DNA from 2 places in the Pseudomonas sp. H1_G08 genome. Region 1 is predicted to be linked to the other one. Evidence: predicted binding sites of a transcription regulator. Region 1 holds the regulator's gene; the other holds the start of a gene.
What was found. Region 1 encodes sigma-54, which starts transcription at its own class of promoters, with help from an activator protein. Its sites were predicted from a motif close to ANTGGCATNNANNTTGCTNT; they were not measured.
Positions count from the first base shown of each region.

Region 2: a site for sigma-54 is predicted at 1,256-1,275, ahead of AB4N85_RS02895 (flagellar hook-length control protein FliK). Genes of this name have one in related genera too.

Region 1 is NZ_CP162822.1:5,776,494-5,779,908, reverse strand. Features, by position in the region: gene lptA (lipopolysaccharide transport periplasmic protein LptA) at 1-11, shown strand, start outside; gene lptB (LPS export ABC transporter ATP-binding protein) at 11-736, shown strand; gene AB4N85_RS26025 (RNA polymerase factor sigma-54) at 903-2,393, shown strand; gene hpf (ribosome hibernation-promoting factor, HPF/YfiA family) at 2,467-2,775, shown strand; gene ptsN (PTS IIA-like nitrogen regulatory protein PtsN) at 2,787-3,251, shown strand; gene rapZ (RNase adapter RapZ) at 3,254-3,415, shown strand, end outside.
Region 2 is NZ_CP162822.1:627,280-630,694, reverse strand. Features, by position in the region: gene AB4N85_RS02895 (flagellar hook-length control protein FliK) at 1-1,218, opposite strand, end outside; gene AB4N85_RS02890 (Hpt domain-containing protein) at 1,324-1,671, opposite strand; gene AB4N85_RS02885 (ATP-binding SpoIIE family protein phosphatase) at 1,702-3,405, opposite strand; gene AB4N85_RS02880 (STAS domain-containing protein) at 3,411-3,415, opposite strand, start outside.

The sequences.
Region 1 (3,415 bases):
AATCCCAGTAATGGCAACTCTGAAAGCTCAGCACCTGGCCAAGGCCTATAAAAGCCGCCAGGTCGTGCGTGACGTCAGCCTGTCGATCGACAGCGGGCAGATCGTCGGCTTGCTCGGCCCGAACGGCGCCGGCAAGACTACGTGCTTCTACATGATCGTTGGCCTGGTGCAGGCAGATCAGGGCCGTGTGCTGATCGATGATCTGGACGTCAGCCACCAGCCGATGCACGGCCGCGCCAAGGCCGGTATCGGCTATCTGCCGCAAGAAGCGTCGATCTTCCGTAAACTGTCGGTCGCCGACAACATCATGGCGATCCTCGAGACCCGCCCGGAGCTGGACAAGGCCGGTCGTCGCAAGGAGCTGGAAAGCCTGCTGCAGGAATTCCACATCAGCCACATCCGCGACAACCTCGGCATGAGCCTGTCCGGCGGTGAGCGTCGCCGGGTGGAAATCGCTCGCGCCCTGGCCACTGCACCCAAGTTCATCCTGCTCGACGAACCGTTCGCCGGTGTCGACCCGATCTCGGTCGGCGACATCAAGCAGATCATCCATCACCTCAAGGCCAAGGGCATCGGCGTGCTGATCACCGACCACAACGTGCGTGAGACGCTGGATATCTGCGAAACCGCTTACATCGTCAACGACGGTCAACTGATCGCTGAAGGCGATGCCGAGACCATCCTGGCCAACGATCTGGTCAAGGAAGTGTATCTGGGTCACGAGTTCCGCCTGTAAGCGCGACAGCGCTGTATCGATTCAAGGCGCATTTATCCGCTTTAATTGTTACAGCGCTCTAGGCAAACACTTCAGTTTCAGGCATATAATTTGCTTAAGTTTGGCGCTTCGGCGCCCTGTAGTGGATGGCGCAAAGCGCCGGCGAATAAGGTGTTAAGCCCCTGCCATGAAACCATCGCTAGTCTTGAGAATGGGCCAGCAGCTGACGATGACACCGCAGCTGCAACAGGCCATCCGCCTGCTCCAATTGTCGACCCTGGACCTGCAACAGGAGATCCAGGAGGCTCTGGAATCCAATCCGATGCTCGAGCGCCAGGAAGAAGGCGACGACTTCGACAATGCCGATCCGCTGGCCGACAACGCCGAACAGAAGCCCGCCGAAATCCAGGAACCCTCCTACCAGGAAACCGCCCCGACGGTGGATAACCTCGAGGATGGCGATTGGAACGAGCGCATCCCCAACGAACTGCCAGTGGATACTGCCTGGGAAGACGTTTACCAGACCAGCGCCAGCAGCCTGCCCAGCAGCGATGACGATGAGTGGGATTTCACCACCCGCACGTCGGCCGGCGAGAGCCTGCAGAGTCATCTGCTCTGGCAACTGAACCTGGCGCCGATGTCCGACACCGATCGCCTGATCGCCGTGACCCTGATCGACTGCATCAACAATCAGGGCTATCTGGACGAAACACTCGAAGAAATTCTTGAAGCGTTCGACCCGGAACTGGACATCGAGCTCGACGAAATCGAAGCCGTCCTGCATCGCATCCAGCAATTCGAGCCCGCCGGTATCGGCGCACGCAACCTCAGCGAATGCCTGCTGCTGCAATTGCGCCAGCTGCCCGCGAAGACGCCGTGGCTGACCGAGGCCAAGCGTCTGGTCGCCGATTACATCGACCTGCTCGGCAGCCGCGATTACAGCCAGTTGATGCGGCGCATGAAGCTCAAGGAAGACGAGCTGCGTCAGGTCATCGAACTGGTGCAGAGCCTCAATCCGCGTCCCGGCTCACAGATCGAGTCGACCGAAGCCGAATACGTCATTCCCGACGTGATCGTGCGCAAGGACAACGAGCGCTGGCTGGTCGAGCTGAACCAGGAATCGGTGCCTCGCCTGCGCGTCAACGCCCAGTACGCCGGTTTTGTGAAGCGTGCCGACACCAGCGCCGACAACACTTTCATGCGCAACCAGTTGCAGGAGGCCCGCTGGTTCATCAAGAGCCTGCAGAGCCGCAACGAAACCCTGATGAAAGTGGCCACGCAGATCGTCGAACATCAGCGCGGCTTCCTCGAGTACGGCGACGAAGCAATGAAGCCGTTGGTATTGCATGACATCGCCGAAGCGGTCGGCATGCACGAATCGACGATTTCCCGGGTGACCACACAAAAATTCATGCATACCCCGCGCGGTATTTATGAGCTGAAATACTTTTTCTCCAGCCACGTCAGCACCTCCGAAGGCGGCGAATGCTCGTCCACGGCGATCCGCGCGATCATCAAGAAACTGGTCGCTGCGGAAAATCAGAAAAAGCCGTTGAGTGACAGCAAGATCGCTGGTTTACTGGAGGCACAAGGCATTCAGGTGGCTCGCCGCACCGTCGCCAAGTACCGCGAATCCCTCGGAATCGCGCCTTCGAGCGAACGCAAGCGGTTGATGTAAGCCACGTTACAGCGTTCCAGTGGCAGGCTTTTCGGCCTGCCGCTTTATGCACTGGCAACGAAGGAGAAGCTGTATGCAAGTCAACATCAGTGGACACCAACTGGAAGTGACCCAACCTCTGCGTTCCTACATCGAGGAAAAACTCCAGCGACTGGAGCGACATTTCGACAAGATCACCAACGTGCAGGTCACGATGTGCGTCGAAAAGCTGAAACAGAAGATCGAAGCCACCTTGCATATTCCCGGCAGTGAAGTGGTCGCAAACGCAGAAGATACCGACATGTACGCTGCGATCGACTCACTTACCGACAAGCTGGATCGCCAACTCAAAAAGCATAAGGAAAAGACCCAGAGCCTCCTCCAGGGCGCGACCGGTCGTTAACACCCCTATCCATGATCCGACTTGAAACCATCCTGACCCCCGGCCGTTCCCAAGTGAACGCGCCGGGCGGCAGCAAGAAAAAAGCCCTCGAACAGATTGCCAACCTGATCCACCGCGAAGTGCCGGATCTGGCGATGCAGGATGTCTTCGAGGCGCTGATCGCCCGTGAAAAACTCGGCTCCACCGGTTTTGGCAACGGCATCGCCATTCCCCACTGCCGCCTCAAGGGCTGCGCGGGGCCAGTGAGCGCCCTGCTGCACCTCGAAGCCCCGATCGATTTCGACGCCATCGACGGCGCTCCGGTGGACCTGTTGTTCGTACTGCTGGTCCCGGAAGCCGCAACCGACGCGCATCTGGAGTTGTTGCGCCAGATCGCCAGCATGCTCGACCGCAAGGAAGTGCGCGACAAGCTACGCAGCGCTCCGAGCAATGAAGCCTTGTACCAGGTTGTACTGGACGAGCAGAACGGGCACTAATCATGCGTTTGATCATTGTCAGTGGCCGTTCGGGCTCGGGTAAAAGTACCGCCCTGAATGTCCTTGAGGACAACGGCTACTACTGCATCGACAATCTGCCGGCCGGTTTGCTGCCGGAACTGGCCGAGCGGGCGCTGATTCACACAGAACTGGCGCAGCCGCTG
Region 2 (3,415 bases), 750 kb from region 1:
CTGTTCCTGACCTTGCTGCCCCTGCCAGCCACGGTTCTGGTCGGCGACATTGACATCCACCTGGCCCATACCCTGCTGGTTGAACATGTCGCGCAGGCGGTGCATCTGGCTGTCGAGCGCTTCACGCACGCTCGGGTGCGCGCTCATGAAGGTGACCTGGGTCTGCTGATCGGGAACCATGTTCACGCGGATATCCAGACGCCCCAGCTCCGCCGGTTGCAACTGAATGTCGGCGGCCTTCAGATTGACGCTGGACAGGTACATGACGCGGTTGACCACTTCTTCGGTCCAGCCGCTCTGGTGCATGGCGATCGGCTGATTCACCGGCAGCGCATTGGCGGTTTTCGGCGTAGCGGCCTGGGTCAGTGCCGCCAGACGGTTGGCGAAGTCATCGACGCGGGTGTCGCTGGTAGCCGATTTCAGATCCTTCAGACCATCGTCGATCAGCCCGCTGAAAGCTTGTTCGCCGCCCTGACTGGTGCTGTCCTTGTCGGCCTGCACGTCGAGCATGCTGGCCATGCCGGCGGCAAAGTTCTGCGCGGCGGTCAATTCGCCGTCAGCCTGAGCTTGAGCAGGCGTGGCTTTCGGTTGCGCCTGACTGGCGGCGGAAATATGCCCACCCTGCTCCATCGCCATGCGTACGGCCGGCATCGAGTCGAGCGGGTCGGCCGATGGATCGAAATCGCTATCGGTGGCCGCCGGATCTTTGACCATGCCCGACACGACCGCCAATGCAGGCGCTTCGGTTTCCGGCTGGGCTGGCGTTGCGACTGTTGGAGTCGGCACGACAGGCGCCGCCAATGGCTGAACGACTTGCGCCAGGGCCGGATCCAGCGTCGGGTCTACTGGCGCGGCATCGGCCACAGGGATTTGTACCGTTTCAGCGGTGTCATCGGCAGTGGCAGTCGCGTCGTCGCTCGTCGCCGCTTTGTCGGCAGGCAACGCTTTGCCGCTATCGGCAACAGCTGGCTCGGGCGCGGCAGACTGATCTTTGCCGATATCCTTTTTGCCGCTGCTGTCTGCGACCTTATCGCGTGCCGGCTTGACTGAGTTGTCGGCGCTCACGGCAGGCTTGGCCGGCGCCTGATCGGCAAACACTCTGGCGAAGCTGGAAGCCTTGTCCCCGGCGTCTGCGGCCATTGCCGACGATTTGGCAGAGGCGGCTTGCGCCTTGGCCTGGGCGGCGGTCTGAAGAAGAATGTTGGGGGTCGCAGGCATGACACGGTCTCCGCTGCACTGGGATCGTAGGTACAGTTGAGCAAGTTGACTGCAAGTGCCGGGCCAGTTTGGCCAGACACTTGCGAAAAGCGCCGGACGGCAGCTTCAGTGGATGTGGGCGTGGTGCTTTTCGCTTTCGTACACCGGACGTACTTCGGCGAATTCAGAATGGATATCGGCGACTAGCTGAGCGAGCGCTTCCGGGCTTTTGTCCTTCGCATTCGACTCCAGGTCCTGGCACAACTCGGCCAGTCGAACCGCGCCCATGTTGCTGGCGCTGCCCTTGAAGCTATGCGCTACATCGGAAAGCGCTTTGGCGCTGGTGCTGTCCTGCAACTCGTGCAGGCGGCTTTGCGAATCTGCCAGAAAAGTCTCCAGCAATTCCGTATAGCCGTCCTCCATCACCTCGCGCAAAGTATCGAGGACTTCGCGATTTACATGTGGGTCTGTCACTTGCTCACTCCTTGATCAAGAATGGGCGGATTATGCCTCAATCTCCCAGAAAAACTCCACGCTGGCACTACGACCTTGGTCCGACCAACTGGCGTTGCGCCCCAGCTGCCGGACCAGACCGATGCCGCGTCCCGACAAGCGGACGTTATCCACGGGCCTTTCCATGACCCGCGCCACATCAAACCCCTTGCCGCTATCCTCGACGCGGATGACCAGCCGCCCACCCTCGCCTTGCGGCTGGACCTGCAAATGCACTCGCACGAAACCGTCTTGCAGCGCCTCCAACCGCGCCGCGCGCATTTCATAGTAGCGGGCGAAACCTGCCGCATCGCGTTTGAGGCTCGAGTCCAGCCCGAGCACGCCATGCTCCAGCCCATTGGAATACAACTCGGCGAGCACGCTGTACAGCGCCCCGCTTTGCGCGCGCAGGCCATGCACCTCAAGCAGCAACTGCAAGAGGAACGGCAATGGATTGAAGCGCCTGAGCGTGGCGCCGCGAAACTCGAAACTGGCCGACCAGTCCAGCGGGCACGACTGGCCGCTGTCGGAATACACCGGCGCGGCGCCGTGGGCCTGCGCCGACTCGAGCAGACTGACCTCGACCATGCTTACGTCATCACGGGCCTGTCCGCGAAAATCGCGCAACGCCTGTTCGATATCCTCGAATAACCGATCCGGCTCACGGTTCGCCGCAAACACCTGCTGCAAGCGTTCGACGCCGAACAACTGGTCATTGGCATCGCAGGTATCGATCACCCCGTCCGATAACAGAAACACTCGATCATCGACGGCCATCGGATACACATCCGTACGGTCATCGAAGGCTTGCGCGCTGAGAATCCCCAGGGGCAAATGCCGCGCCGGCAAAGGCACGCGCTCGCCACTGGCCATGCGATGCAAGTAACCGTCGGGCATGCCGCCGTTCCACACCTCCACCGAACGGCTCTGGAAACTCAGACTGAGCAAGGTGGCACAGCAGAACATGTCCACCGGCAGGATGCGCTTGAGCTTGGCGTTCATCTCGCGCAGGGTTTCGGCCAGGCCATAGCCCTTGGCGGTCATCCCATAAAACACTTCGGCCAGCGGCATCGCCCCCACCGCTGCCGGCAAGCCATGCCCGGTGAAATCGCCGAGCATCACGTGCATGTCACCGGCCGGCGTATACGCAGCGAGCAACAGATCGCCATTGAACAGGGCGTAAGGCGATTGCAGGTACCGAATGTTCGGCGCACTCAGGCACCCTGAATGCGCGACCTTGTCGAACACCGCTTTGGCCACGCGTTGTTCGTTGAGCAGATAGCCATGATGTTTCGCGATCAGATCGCGCTGCTGCAGGACCGTGGCCTGAAGGCGACGCAAGCGATCCATCGCCTTGATTTTGGCGGCAAGGATCACCTGGTTGTACGGCTTCGCCAGAAAATCGTCACCGCCAGCCTCCAGACAACGGGCCAGCGCTTCACTCTCGGTCAGCGAGGTGAGGAAGATGATCGGCACCAACGCTTCACCCGCCAGCGCCTTGATCTGCCGCGCCGCTTCGAAGCCGTCCATTACCGGCATCAGCGCGTCCATCAACACCAGATCGGGTTCTTGCTGCTGGAAGCATTCGACCGCCTCCGCACCATTGGCCGCCGTCAGCACTTGATGACCTTGACGGCGGACAATGGTGGACAGCAGCAGCCGGTCGGCGGCACTGTCTTCGGCGATAAGAATAGTCAGCGGCTCTTGCGCCTGCATGGGCGTCAAC